Regions from separate parts of the Pantoea sp. RCC30.1 genome, predicted to be linked through region 1. Evidence: predicted binding sites of a transcription regulator. Region 1 holds the regulator's gene; the other holds the start of a gene.
The links. The regulator PurR, encoded in region 1, represses purine synthesis genes. The targets are predictions, from matches to a motif close to CANGCAAACGTTTGCNTG.
Positions count from the first base shown of each region.

Region 1 (7,560 bases):
TGGGGCGTCGATAAGTATGACCTCGGCAATGCGTATGGTCACATTGCGCTGGGCGTTGATGACGCAGCAGCAGCGTGCGAACGTATCCGCAAAGATGGCGGCAACGTGACGCGTGAAGCGGGTCCGGTTAAAGGCGGCTCCACCATTATTGCCTTTGTTGAAGATCCTGATGGCTACAAAATCGAGCTGATCGAAAACAAAGATGCCGGTAACGGCCTGGGCAACTAAACCTGCCCCTCAGCCTGCCTTCCGGGTGGGCTGAATCCCCTTCTCTTCGCTTCATCTGCTGCACCCGGCCCCGTTTTTTGCCATAATACGCGCTGCCCTTTTTCTGCAACGAGATCCTGATGTCTGAATCGAATTCCCCTAATGCACTCAATCAACGTTTCCGTGGCTTCTATCCGGTGGTGATCGACGTTGAAACCGCAGGTTTCAACGCCCAAACCGATGCGTTACTGGAGATTGCCGCTATCACGCTGAAAATGGATGAAGAGGGATGGATTCAGATCGACCAGACGCTGCACTTCAACGTCGAACCTTTTGTCGGCTCGCTGCTGCATCCGGAAGCGCTGGCCTTTACCGGTATCGATCCGAGTAATCCGCTGCGCGGCGCAGTCAGTGAATATGAAGCGCTGCACGCCATTTTCAAAATGGTGCGCAAGGGCATTAAAGACAGCGGCTGCAATCGCGCCATTATGGTGGCGCACAATGCCACGTTCGACCTGAACTTTATGTCAGCGGCGGCGGAACGTGCCAGCCTGAAGCGCAATCCATTTCACCCGTTTGCCACCTTTGACACCGCAGCGCTGAGTGGACTGGTGCTGGGTCAGACGGTTCTGGCGAAAGCCTGTATTGCGGCGGGAATGGAGTTTGACAGTACGCAGGCGCATTCGGCGCTCTATGACACTCAGCAGACGGCAACGCTGTTCTGCGAGCTGGTGAACCGCTGGAAACGGTTAGGTGGCTGGCCACTGCCCTTCGCGGAAGGTGATGCAGAAGCCACGACATCCGCATAAGGGATGCCGCAATGAAAAAGGCCGACGTGATGTCGGCCTTTTTTTATTCTGCTTCTTTAAACTTCTCTGCAGTCTCTTTGATCAGCGTCTGCAGTTCACCTCGTTGTAACATCTCGACGATGATGTCGCAGCCACCGACCAGCTCGCCATCAACCCACAACTGCGGGAAGGTTGGCCAGTTAGCGAATTTCGGCATCTCGGCACGAATGTCCGGGTTCTGCAGAATATCCACGTAAGCAAAACGCTCACCACAGGCTGACAGCGCCTGTACCGCCTGTGCAGAGAAACCGCAGCTAGGCAGTTTCGGGGAACCTTTCATGTACAGCAGGATCGGGTTTTCTGCGATCTGGCGCTGAATTTTTTCTACAGTACTCATAATTGCCTTCCTTAATTCGTCACTTCGTGTTTGTTTATTGTAGCGACTTCGCAGCGTGACTGAAAACGAGATTTTGACCGCTGCCCGATTAAATCGCCATCATTGTTAAGTTCAGCTTCGTGACGCCTGAATCCCTGATTATTAACAGCTGGTAACAGTTTAATAATTCGTAATAATTTCGTTGATATAAGACGCTGAAAATGTTCATTTTCAGCGCGATTACGTGGGTTGCAAAGATTAATATTAAAAGGCATTACAGTTTTTAAAAGAACTGGACTAGAATGGCCTGGGCGCTGATCCTGGATCAGATTAATCTCAACTTTGTCGCGGTGCGTAGTGGCCCTGACAACTTAACTAATCAACGGACTATGCGTTTAATCATTACGCTTTTGATGCTGGCCTTTGCGCAACTGTTTTTCAACGTCGCTGCTGCTTCACCGCACGCGCCGGTGAACGTCAGTACGCATAAAGCAGAAAAAAAGAGTGCGCGCGACGATGAGCGCCGCAAACGTCGCCAGGTAAAAACGGTGACGAAAAAGACTCGCCTCAGCCCTGTTCAAAAACTCAAAACTAAAAAACAGAAAAAAGTCGAACTCACTGCGAAACAGACGCCTGCTAAGAAGACCTCGCTTAAAACCGCCCGTATCAGCAAAAGCAAAGAAAAAAATAAAGAGAAGAAACGCTATGGTCATCAGCGCCAGCTAAAAACCGCTGAGGTCACCACCAGCGAACCTGGCACAATTAAAATGAGCAAATCCCACCGTCAGCGCTATCAGAAGGCACGTGAAACCGCGATGACCAAGCTGATGGGCCAGTTGGGTAAACCTTATCAGTGGGGCGGCACGTCACCCCATACTGGTTTCGATTGCAGCGGTCTGGTCTGGTACGCCTATAAAGATCTGGTGAAGTTTAAGATCCCGCGTACCGCTAACGAGATGTATCACCTGCGTGACGCAGCGCCAATTAAACGCGAGTCGCTGGAGAAAGGCGATCTGGTCTTCTTCCGCATTAACGGTCGCGGTACTGCGGACCACGTCGGCGTTTACCTGGGCGATGGCAAGTTTATTCAATCGCCACGTACCGGTAAAGATATTCAGATCAGCGCATTAGGAGAAGATTACTGGCAGCGCCACTACATTGGCGCCCGTCGGGTGATGACGCCAAAAACTATACGCTGAGCAGCAGAACAGTCAGAAAAAGCCGGGATAATCCCGGCTTTTTTATTAGTGCAGAATGGCAGTAAAACTAAAGGCCACAATCATCAGCAGACAGCCTGCGGTGGTCATTAACGCCAGTTTAAGATCGGTACTCATTGTTTGCTCCTTAGTCACACAATTTGTAGGGATATGGCATTTTCCCACACAGCCCGGTAAAAATCTCGTTTTATCCGTCCAGCCTTGTTAGAATCCCGCCTCTGTTGCGCAACGCGCGCAACTCTGATTCCGTTTGCGCATCTTTTAAGGCATTTATTCTCCGCCAGCGGCCTGTTTACGGGCAAGAAAAGCTGCATTTTTGCGGAAAAAACCCTGAGCAGACGCAAACGTTTAACACTACGCTTATCATAGAGTTAGATAAGCACTGGAGTCCGATTTTCATGGCAACAATTAAAGATGTGGCGAAACGCGCCGGCGTCTCAACGACCACCGTTTCGCACGTCATCAATAAAACCCGCTTTGTCGCTGAAGAGACACGCAACGCGGTCTGGCAGGCGATAAAAGAACTTCACTACTCGCCGAGCGCCGTCGCGCGCAGCCTGAAAGTGAACCACACCAGGACGCTGGGCCTGCTTGCCACCTCCAGCGAAGCGCCCTATTTTGCTGAAATTATTGAAGCGGTTGAAAATCACTGTTTTGACAAAGGCTATACGCTGATTCTGGGTAATGCGCATAACGACCTGCAAAAGCAGCGCGCCTACCTCAGCATGATGGCGCAGAAACGCGTCGATGGTCTGCTGGTGATGTGCTCTGAATATCCGGACGATCTGCTGCAGATGCTGGAAGAGAACCGTAATATCCCAATGGTGGTGATGGACTGGGGCGAGTCGCGCGCCGACTTCACCGACACGGTGCTCGATAATGCTTTCCAGGGCGGCTATCTGGCTGGACGCTATCTGATTGAACGCGGACACCGTGATATTGGTGCTATCCCCGGTCAGATGGAACGCAACACTGGTGGAGGACGCCACGCCGGTTTCCTGAAGGCGATGGAAGAAGCGGGTATTCAACCGCGTGCCGAGTGGATTGTGCAGGGTGACTTCGAGCCGGAGTCAGGCTATCAGGCGATGCAGCAGATCCTGTCGCAGAAACAGCGTCCAACGGCGGTGTTCTGCGGCGGTGACATCATGGCGATGGGCGCGATTTGCGCCGCCGACGAGATGGGCCTGCGCGTCCCGCAGGATATTTCGGTGATCGGTTATGACAATGTGCGCAACGCCCGCTATTTCGCACCGGCCCTGACGACCGTGCATCAGCCTAAAGCCCAGTTGGGTGAAAAAGCGCTGGATATGCTGCTGGACCGCATCACCAGTAAGCGTGAAGTGTCACAAACGATTGAAGTCCACCCTACGCTGATTGAACGCCGTTCCGTGGCCGATGGTCCATTCCGCGACTATCGCCGTTAATCTTCGCTTAACCACTCCTGATTAAGTGTTTGCGCATCACCCAGATAGCTGAGCAACCAGCCTGTTGCCGGTGATGCGCGATCTTCAGCCCAGCTGACGCAGCAGGGGCTGTCCGGGAACGCCACCGGCAGTGTCAGTTCAACCAGCTGGCCGCTGTCCAGCAGTGGCCTGGCAAGATGACCCGGCACCATCGCCACACACAATCCCGCCTGTACGCACTCCAGCCCGGTCTGCCATTCCGGCACCACCAGCCTGCGCTGGTTATCCAGCGTCCATGTCATACGGCGTGGCAGCGCACGCGAGGTATCTTCCAGCACCAGTGATGGCCAGCTTCGCAACGTGTCATCATCGATCTGGCTCGCCTGCGTCAGCGGATGATCCGGCGCGACCACGCAGCGCCAGTTGAGAGTGCCCATATCGCGAAACGCAAAACGTCCGCCCACCGGGATTGCCTGCGTGGCACCAATCGCGACCTCCACCCGGCCATCGGCCAGCGCATCCCAGACGCCGTTAAAGACTTCATAGCTGATGATGAGCTCCATATCGGGGAAGTGGCGATAGAAATCTTTAACCAGTTGCCGGGTGCGCTGAGGCTTTGCAATACGGTCAACGGCAATGCTGAGCTGCCCGCGCCAGCCGTTGGCAAGCTGCTGACACTGTCGCCGGGTGGCAAGCATTTTTTTGATGACGCTGCGCCCTTCCCTGACAAAATGCTCGCCTGCCGGGGTGAGGACCACTTCACGATGCTGACGCTCAAATAGCGGCACCGCCAGCCAGTTCTCCAGCTGGCGCACCGTGTAGCTGATGGCAGAAGGCACCCGATGTAACTCCTGCGCGGCAGCGCTGAAGCTGCCCCCACGGGCGACCGCGTCAACCACTTCTAATGCATATTCTGACCACATAATCTGCCTTCAAAAATTTTAACAGCAATCGGCAAATATTACCGTTTCACAGCAGCAAACGCACCTTTTACACTCTGCCGCGTTTATCCTGCAAAAATGAGAATGAGATGTTGTCGAATAAAGGATTTATGCCTTACCTTGCCCTGCTGAGCATGCTCGGCTTTTTAGCCACAGATATGTACCTGCCCGCCTTCGGGGCGATGCAGCAAACCTTTAATACCTCACCCGGCCTGATCAGCGCCAGTATGAGTCTCTTTCTGGGAGGCTTCGCCCTGGGTCAGCTATTCTGGGGACCGCTCTCCGATCGCATTGGTCGCAAACCTGTGCTGCTGGCCGGACTGGCCATGTTTGGCATCGGCTGTGCGGGCATGCTGTGGGTGAATAATATCTATCTGATGCTGGCGCTGCGCTTCGTGCAGGCGATTGGCGTCTGTGCTGCGGCCGTGAGCTGGCAGGCATTAGTGGTGGATCGCTACCCTGCCGCGCGCGCCAACAAAGTCTTCGCCACCATTATGCCGCTGGTTGCGCTCTCTCCCGCGCTGGCGCCGTTGCTGGGTGCCTGGCTGATCGGCCACTTCCACTGGCGTTCGATTTTCCTGGTGCTGACCCTGATTGCGATGGCGCTGATACTGACCACGCTGCGTCTGCCCACCGTTCGCAAAGCCGCAAGTGAAAAAAAGGCGCAGCCGGGCTTCTTCACGCTGCTGAAATCGCGGGTCTACAGCGGCAACGTGCTGATCTACTCTGCCTGTTCTGCCAGCTTCTTTGCCTGGCTGACTGGCTCGCCGTTTATTCTGGCGGATCTGGGTCTCTCACCCGCCGATATCGGCCTGAGTTATGTGCCCCAGACCCTCGCCTTTTTAATAGGTGGATTCGGCTGTCGCGCTCTGCTCAACCGCTTTAACGGTGCACAGTTGCTGCCCTGGATGCTGGGCGTCTACAGCCTAAGCATTCTGTCGCTGTTTGCTGTTGCGCTTGCAGGCAACAGCACGCTGGTGAGCCTGATGGTTCCGTTCTGCGGGATGGCGCTGGCTAACGGGGCGATCTATCCGATTGTGGTTTCCAGTGCACTGATGCCCTTCCCGGATGCCACTGGTAAAGCTGCTGCTTTGCAGAACACCCTGCAGTTAGGACTCTGCTTCGCCGCCAGCCTGGCGGTATCAGCTGGATTAACCCAGGCGCTGTTTACAACCACGCTGATGATGGCGGTGACCATTGTGCTCGCGTTGATCGGTTACGCCATGCAGCGTGCCGCAAACGCACAAACTGTTGTTGCCTCTGCGCAACCTGCCTGCCAGGATAATCATTGATACCCTGACTTCTTACTTAGCGCCCTAACAATAAGTTATTGAATATTGACCCGCGTGAGCATATACTCATCCGGGTCAACAAACCTGTAATAAATCAACAATATAATAACGTAATAATCTGATTGGCACCCTGCTGCCGGGACGGTATTCGCGCGCGTTATTCTCATCTTACCCGACCTGCTGCAGGCTGTTCCAGTCCTCTGTATCACACAATAACCGGTTTGCGGAGCCATCCGCATCGTTTCTCAATGCCTGAATAAATTGACTACTCTTTGTTCAGGTTCAGATTGGACAGGTGGTGGAAAATCTATGAGTTCATCTTATGCAGAAGCAGTGAGCCCTGAAGAGAACCATTGGTATCGCATCGTTCATGAACTGCTGGAAAAAGCGGATATCGAAATTAATGGTTCACGTTCCTGGGATATTCATATTAATCATCCTGGTTTTTTTAAACGTGTTCTGCAGGAGGGCTCTCTTGGGCTCGGTGAGAGCTACATGGATGGATGGTGGGAGTGTGACCGGCTGGATATTTTCTTCCACCAGGTACTTAAACACAAACTCGATCAGCAGCTGCCTCATCACTTTAAAGACACGCTGCGCATTGCCGCCGCCCGCTTAACCAATCTGCAGTCAAAAAAACGGGCGTGGATTGTCGGTAAAGAGCATTACGACCTGGGCAACGATCTCTTTTCACTGATGCTCGATCCATACATGCAATACTCCTGTGGCTACTGGAAAGAGGCTACGACGCTGCCAGCAGCGCAGGAAGCCAAGCTGGATATGATCTGCCGTAAATTAGCGCTGGAACCCGGGATGTCGCTGCTGGATATTGGCTGTGGCTGGGGCGGCCTTGCGGAATTTGCCGCACGTCATTACGGCGTCAAAGTGCATGGCGTGACGATTTCCGCTGAACAACAGAAACTGGCGCAGCAGCGCTGTAGCGGGTTAGACGTCACGATTCTGTTGCAGGATTATCGCGATCTGAATGAGCAGTTTGATCGCATTGTTTCGGTGGGGATGTTTGAGCATGTCGGGCCGAAAAATTACGCCACCTATTTTGATGTGGTCGATCGTAATTTAAAGCCTGACGGTCTTTTCCTGCTTCACACCATCGGTGCGATTAAGACCGATATGAGTGTCGATCCCTGGATCGATAAATATATCTTCCCCAACGGCTGTCTGCCTTCAGTGCGTCATGTGGCGGATGCCAGCGAGCCCCACTTTATTCTGGAAGACTGGCATAACTTTGGTGCCGATTACGACAAAACACTGATGGCCTGGCATGAACGCTTTTTGCAGGCCTGGCCAGAGCTGGCTGATAAATATGGCGAACGCT
Region 1 is NZ_JBXUHX010000017.1:43,720-51,279, reverse strand. Features, by position in the region: gene gloA (lactoylglutathione lyase) at 1-228, shown strand, start outside; gene rnt (ribonuclease T) at 348-1,016, shown strand; gene AC2LB6_RS15725 (Grx4 family monothiol glutaredoxin) at 1,060-1,395, opposite strand; gene AC2LB6_RS15720 (C40 family peptidase) at 1,761-2,570, shown strand; gene cydH (cytochrome bd-I oxidase subunit CydH) at 2,616-2,705, opposite strand; gene purR (HTH-type transcriptional repressor PurR) at 2,987-4,012, shown strand; gene punR (DNA-binding transcriptional activator PunR) at 4,009-4,914, opposite strand; gene punC (purine nucleoside transporter PunC) at 5,022-6,224, shown strand; gene cfa (cyclopropane fatty acyl phospholipid synthase) at 6,534-7,560, shown strand, end outside.

Region 2 (7,560 bases), on a different contig from region 1:
AGTCCGCTGGCGCATCGACTGGGTATTCACCATCTTAAAACAGAGCTGGAAGAGCTTGGTTTTGAGGCTCTTTACCCGAACCGTTATCGGGTGATTAAAGAGGTGGTGAAAGCCGCGCGCGGTAATCGTAAAGAGATGATCCAGAAGATTCTTTCTGAGATCGATGGCCGTTTGCAGGAAGCGGGCATTCCCTGCCGCGTCAGCGGTCGCGAAAAGCATCTTTACTCGATCTATCGCAAAATGACGCTGAAAGAGCAGCGTTTTCACTCGATCATGGATATCTATGCCTTTCGCGTCATCGTGAAAGATCTGGATACCTGCTATCGCGTTCTGGGCCAGATGCACAGCTTGTATAAGCCGCGTCCGGGCCGCGTTAAAGATTACATCGCCATCCCTAAAGCCAACGGCTATCAATCCCTTCATACCTCCATGATCGGTCCGCACGGCGTGCCGGTTGAAGTGCAGATTCGCACAGAGGATATGGATCAGATGGCGGAAATGGGGGTCGCTGCGCACTGGGCTTATAAACAGGCGGGCGAAAGTGGCACCACCGCACAGATTCGCGCTCAACGCTGGCTGCAAAGCCTGCTGGAGCTGCAGCAGAGTGCGGGCAGTTCATTTGAATTTATCGAAAGCGTGAAGTCCGATCTCTTCCCGGATGAGATCTATGTCTTTACGCCTGAAGGCCGCATTGTTGAGCTGCCAACCGGCGCGACACCCGTAGACTTCGCCTATGCGGTTCACACCGATATCGGCCATGCCTGCGTCGGCGCACGCGTTGACCGCCAGCCTTATCCGCTGTCGCAAACTCTGACCAGCGGTCAGACGATTGAGATCATCACCGCGCCAGGCGCCCGTCCTAACGCCGCCTGGCTCAACTTTGTCGTAAGCTCCAAAGCTCGTGCCAAAATTCGCCAGCTGCTGAAAAACCTCAAGCGCGAAGACTCCGTCAATCTGGGTCGCCGCCTGCTCAGCCATGCGCTGGGCGGCAGCCGTAAACTGGCTGAAATCCCGCCTGAGAATATCAGGCAGGAGCTGGATCGTATGAAGCTGACCTCGCTTGACGATCTGCTGGCGGAAATCGGTCTGGGCAATGCGATGAGCGTGGTGGTGGCGAAGAACCTGCTGCAGGCTGACAGCAACGCCATCAGCAGTAACAGCAAGCGCGGTAAACTGCCGATCAAAGGCGCAGATGGCGTGTTGATTACCTTTGCCAAATGCTGCCGACCGATTCCTGGTGATCCGATCGTTGCCCATGTCAGTCCCGGTAAAGGGCTGGTGGTGCATCATGAATCCTGTCGGAATATTCGTGGCTACCAGAAAGAGCCAGAAAAATTCATGCCGGTCGAGTGGGATAAAGTCACCGAGCAGGAGTTCGTGGCGGAAATCAAAGTCGACATGTTTAATCATCAGGGCGCGCTGGCTAACCTGACGGCAGCAATCAACACGGCGGGCTCCAATATTCAGAGCCTGAATACCGAAGAGCGTGATGGCCGCGTCTACAGCGCCTTTATCCGCCTGACCGCACGTGATCGCGTCCATCTGGCGAATATCATGCGTAAAATTCGCGTGATGCCGGATGTGATCAAAGTCCACCGTAACCGTAACTAGGCATGAACGATCAACGATTTGCCCGGATTCAGGAGATGCTGGCACTGCGCCAGCACGACCTGACGGTCTGCATGGAGCAGGTGCATAAACCGCACAATGTGTCAGCGGTGATCCGCACGGCCGACGCTGTCGGCATCCACGAAGTGCATGCCGTCTGGCCAAGCCAGCGGATGCGCACTCAGGCTTCCGCGTCTGCCGGAAGCAACAGCTGGGTGAAAGTGGTCACCCATCCCACCATCGGCGATGCCGTAAAACAGCTCAAGCAGCAGAAGATGCAGGTTTTAGCGACCCATCTCTCCGCCGATGCAGTGGATTTCCGTGAGATCGATTATACCCTTCCAACCTGCATTCTGATGGGTCAGGAAAAAACCGGCATCACCGAAGAAGCCCTGGCGCTGGCTGATCGGCAGATCGTGATTCCAATGGTAGGTATGGTGCAGTCGCTGAATGTCTCGGTCGCCTGCGCGCTTATCCTCTATGAAGCCCAGCGGCAGCGGCAGAACGCCGGTCTTTACCTCCGCGATTACAGCCTGCTGGATGAAGATGAACAGCAACGGCTGCTGTTCGAAGGCGGATTCCCGGTACTGGCGCGGGTCGCAAAGCAGAAAGGTCTACCCTATCCGCGCATCAATGCGCAGGGTGAGGTCGACGCCGATGCCAGCTGGTGGGCAACCATGCAGTCGACCGGTAAAAGAAGATGAAAGGCCGTCTGCTGGATGCCATCCCGCTCAGTACCCTGACCGGCGTCGGTGCCAGCCAGGCAGCTAAACTGGCCAAAATTGACCTGCACACTATTCAGGATCTCCTGCTCCATCTCCCGCTACGTTACGAAGATCGCACCCAACTCTACGCCATTGACGATCTGCTGCCCGGTATCTGGGCAACAGTAGAGGGCGAAGTACTGCACACTGATATCACTTTTGGTCGCCGCCGGATGATGGTGTGCCAGATCAGCGATGGTAGCGGCGTACTGACGATGCGCTTCTTTAATTTCAATGCCGGTATGAAGAACAATCTGTCGCCGGGACGTCGCGTCACTGCCTATGGTGAGATTAAGCGCGGTCAGCGTGGCGCTGAGATTATTCATCCCGAATACCGCATCCAGGGCGAACAGAGCAATGTGACGCTGGAAGAGACCTTAACGCCGGTTTATCCCACCACCGAAGGTATTCGACAGGCCACGCTGCGTAATCTCACCGACCAGGCGCTGACGCTGCTGGAAAGCTGCCCGATTGCCGAGTTGCTACCGCAGGAACTGAGCGGCGGCTTGATCAGCCTGCCTGATGCGCTGCGCACACTGCATCGTCCGCCGCCCGATCTCCGGCTCAGCGAGCTGGAAAGTGGTCGTCATCCGGCACAACGCAGATTAATTCTGGAAGAACTGCTGGCGCATAACCTCAGCATGCTGGCGGTGCGCGCTGGTGCTCAGCGCTATTACGCGTTACCGATGCCTCCGCGACACAATCTCAGTGACCAGCTGCTGGCCGCGCTGCCCTTCTCGCCGACCAACGCGCAGAAGCGCGTGGTGGCGGAGATAGAGAAAGATCTGGCCAATGATTTCCCGATGATGCGGCTGGTGCAGGGCGATGTCGGCTCGGGCAAGACACTGGTTGCTGCGCTCTCTGCACTGAACGTTATCGCACATGGCAAGCAGGTTGCGCTGATGGCGCCGACCGAACTGCTGGCTGAGCAGCACGCCAGTAACTTCCGCCAGTGGTTTGCGCCGCTGGGGATTGAAGTCGGCTGGCTGGCCGGAAAACAGAAAGGCAAAGCCCGCCAGGCACAACAGGAAGCGATAGCCAGCGGTCAGGTGGCAATGGTCGTGGGCACACACGCTCTGTTTCAGGAGCAGGTGCAATTCAATGGTCTGGCGCTGGTCATTATTGATGAGCAGCACCGCTTCGGCGTCCACCAACGACTGGCCTTGTGGGAAAAAGGCGAGGAGCAGGGTTTCCATCCGCATCAGCTGATCATGACCGCCACACCGATTCCGCGCACCCTGGCGATGACCGCGTATGCCGATCTCGATACCTCAACCATCGATGAGCTGCCGCCGGGACGTACACCCGTGACTACCGTAGCCATCCCCGATACGCGACGCGAGGAGATTGTGGCGCGGGTTGAGCATGCCTGCCGGGAGGGACGTCAGGCCTACTGGGTCTGCACGCTGGTTGAAGAGTCAGAACTGCTGGAAGCACAGGCGGCAGAAGCCAGCTGGGAATCCCTGAAAACCGCGTTGCCCGACTTAAATATCGGACTGGTGCATGGCCGCATGAAACCCGCTGAAAAACAGGCAGTAATGCAGGCGTTTAAAGCGAATGAACTGCAGCTGCTGGTAGCGACGACCGTGATTGAGGTCGGTGTGGACGTGCCGAATGCCAGCCTGATGATTATCGAAAACCCGGAGCGGTTAGGACTGGCGCAGCTGCATCAGCTGCGGGGCCGTGTGGGTCGTGGTGCCGTAGCATCGCACTGTGTGCTGCTCTACAAAGCGCCACTAAGCAAGACAGCGCAGAAGCGTTTGCAGGTGCTGCGCGACAGCAATGACGGCTTTGTTATTGCCCAGTTCGATCTGGAGATTCGCGGGCCGGGTGAACTGCTAGGCACGCGTCAGACCGGCAATGCAGAATTTAAAGTGGCCGACCTGCTGCGCGATGCGGCGATGGTGCCGGAAGTTCAGCGTGTGGCACGCCACATCCACCAGCACTATCCCGAGCAGGCCAGCGCCCTGATTGAACGCTGGCTGCCAGAGAACACCCGTTTCACCAACGTCTGATTGATCTCCATCTGAGTCGGCCTTTTTTATCCTCGCCGGGCAAACGATTGCTTTTGCCCGGCGGATGATTACAATCGCCACATTATTTTTTGGGAAGAACAGAAGATGTCCACCAATCCGCAGCCAGACCAGCCTTCCGCCTCGCAAAGCGAACTTATTTATCGTCTTGAAGATCGTCCACCTCTGCCGCAAACGCTTTTTGCTGCCGGTCAGCACCTGCTGGCGATGTTTGTTGCGGTCATCACACCAGCCATTCTGATCTGTCAGGCGCTAGGCCTGCCCGCAGAAGATACCCGGCATGTTATCAGCATGTCGCTGTTTGCTTCGGGCGTGGCATCACTGCTGCAAATCAAAACCTGGGGACCGGTGGGCTCGGGCCTGCTGTCGATTCAGGGCACCAGCTTCAACTTCGTTACGCCTTTGATTATGGGCGGGATGGCGCTGAAAAATGGCGGTGCTGATGTGCCCACCATGATGGCGGCGCTGTTTGGCACGCTGATGGTGGCTTCCTGTACCGAAATGGTGCTGTCACGCGTATTACACCTGGCGCGTCGGATCATTACACCGCTGGTATCCGGTATCGTGGTGATGATCATCGGCCTGTCACTCATTCAGGTGGGCCTGACCTCGATTGGCGGCGGTTTTAGCGCGATGAGCGACCATACCTTTGGCGCACCGAAAAATCTGATGCTGGCCGGGGCTGTGCTGCTGGTGATCGTGCTGCTTAACCGGCAGAAGAACCCCTACCTGCGCGTTGCCTCCCTGGTCCTTGCCATGGCCGTAGGCTATCTGCTGGCCTGGGCGATGGGGATGCTGCCTGCAGCAGGTATCCCTGCTAACCAGCCGCTGATCGTGGTGCCGACCCCGCTCTATTACGGATTGGGTTTCGACTGGAATCTGCTCATCCCGCTGATGCTGGTGTTTATGGTGACCTCCCTGGAGACCATCGGTGATATCACTGCCACCTCGGATGTGTCAGAGCAGCCTGTCAGCGGCCCGCTCTATATGAAACGCCTGAAAGGCGGCGTGCTGGCGAATGGCCTCAATTCCTTTGTCTCCGCACTGTTTAATACTTTCCCTAACTCCTGCTTCGGTCAGAACAATGGCGTGATTCAGTTAACCGGCGTTGCCAGCCGCTACGTGGGCTTTGTTGTCGCGCTGATGCTGATTGTGCTGGGGCTGTTCCCGGCGGTCAGCGGGCTGGTGCAGATGATCCCTGAACCGGTGCTCGGCGGCGCAACGATTGTGATGTTCGGCACCATCGCCGCCTCGGGCGTTCGCATCGTGTCACGTGAGCCGCTTAACCGTCGCGCTATCATGATTATCGCGCTGTCGCTGGCGGTGGGCCTGGGCGTTTCCCAGCAGCCGCTGATCCTGCAGTTTGCGCCTGACTGGCTGAAAACCCTGCTCTCTTCCGGTATTGCGGCGGGCGGTATTACCGCTATCGTACTCAACCTGATTTTTCCGCCAGAGAAGTAAGGCCACAGGCAGGCTTCGGCCTGCCTGCTAATTATTCGGATTTACATCCAGGCTGTTGAGCTGTAACGGTAATTCAGGCATAACAACCTCTCACCGGATTTAACTCGGGAAGGATGCTATGAAATTTCTTGGAAAGTTTTTCCTCACCTTACTTTTGCTGCTGCTTTTCACCCTGGTCGTGATCTATGTTCTGCTGCAGACACAGTGGGGTGCAGGCTGGTTTAGCCGTTGGGTGAGTGACAAAACCGAATGGCATCTCTCCCTGAGTAAAATTGAACACAATTTCTCCTCCCCCTCTCATATCATTCTGGATGACTTCAGCTTTGGACACGATGGACAGCCTGCGGTGCTGGTGGCGAAACGGGTCGATCTCGGTCTGGCACTGATTCAGTTCAGCGATCCGCTGCATTTCAGCAGCCTTGAGTTGCGCGATGGAGAAGTGAATCTGGCCAATCTGGCACCCGGCAGCGCGCTACCGATTCAGGCCGACCGCCTGCAACTCAACAATATGCGTATCGACAGCCCCAACAGCGCGTTACCGCTTTTTGCTCAGCAGGTTAATGGCGGCATTTTGCCGTGGAAACCCACTGCCCTGGATATGCTGGGTCGCGATGCCCGCTTCCAGATGAGCGCAGGCAGCATGACATTGAATAAAGTGCCGGGTGAGAATGTCCTGATTCAGGGCAGTGTTTCTCAGGGGCGGATGCGCTTTGACAATATTGGTGCCGACCTGGCGCGTGGCTCTATGACCGGTAACGGTGAGCGCGATGCCCAGGGCAACTGGAAAATCAATCAGCTGCGACTGAACGACATTCGTCTGCAGACCACCAGCAGCCTGAAAGACTTCCTGCATAGCCTGCAGGTTGTCCCCTCGATTGCCATTACTCGCCTCGACTTGACCGATGCCCGCCTGCAGGGTCCTGACTGGGCGGTGACGGATCTGGATCTGACACTGAGAAACGTTAACTGGCAGGGAGATGACTGGCAGAGTAACGATGGTTCGCTGGCGCTGAATGCCAGCAATTTTATCAACGGTGGATTCGAACTTAATGATCCCATCGTTAATCTGGATTTCTCACCGCAGGGCCTGGCGCTGACGCAGTTCAGTTCGCGCTGGGCGAATGGGGTGATTCGGGCTGACGGTGACTGGTCACGCAACGATAAACGCCTGACGCTAAAAAATCTGGCCGTTGCCGGACTGGAATACACCCTGCCGCAGGACTGGCGTGACCGCTGGCAGGCGACACTGCCTGAGTGGCTGGATAGCGTAGAGGTGACGCGTTTCTCCTCTAACCGTAACCTGATCATCGACATCAATCCGGCATTTCCCTTCCAGCTGACCTCACTGGATGGCTCCGGCGAGAACCTGCTGCTGGCGCAGCAGCACCAGTGGGGGATCTGGTCAGGTAAGCTCAGCCTGAACGCGGCAGAATCGACCTTTAACCGCACCGATCTGCGTCATCCGTCGATTGCGCTGACTGCAGACCCGCAGCAGATTCAGGTTACCGAGCTGAGTGCGTTCAGTAATAAGGGGTTGCTGGAAGGGACGGCTACCGTAGGCCAGCAGCCAGCCCGTCCGCTGACGCTGCAACTAACGGGGCGTGCAGTGCCGGTGAATGTGTTGCAGAACTGGGGATGGCCCGCATTGCCGTTAACCGGTGACAGCAATATGCAGCTGCAACTGAGCGGGGCAT
Region 2 is NZ_JBXUHX010000029.1:19,671-27,230, reverse strand. Features, by position in the region: gene spoT (bifunctional GTP diphosphokinase/guanosine-3',5'-bis pyrophosphate 3'-pyrophosphohydrolase) at 1-1,611, shown strand, start outside; gene trmH (tRNA (guanosine(18)-2'-O)-methyltransferase TrmH) at 1,614-2,312, shown strand; gene recG (ATP-dependent DNA helicase RecG) at 2,309-4,387, shown strand; gene AC2LB6_RS19980 (nucleobase:cation symporter-2 family protein) at 4,493-5,866, shown strand; gene AC2LB6_RS19975 (AsmA family protein) at 5,985-7,560, shown strand, end outside.
Region 2: AC2LB6_RS19980 (nucleobase:cation symporter-2 family protein) is a predicted target of PurR. The motif match lies at 4,424-4,441, and genes of this name have one in related genera.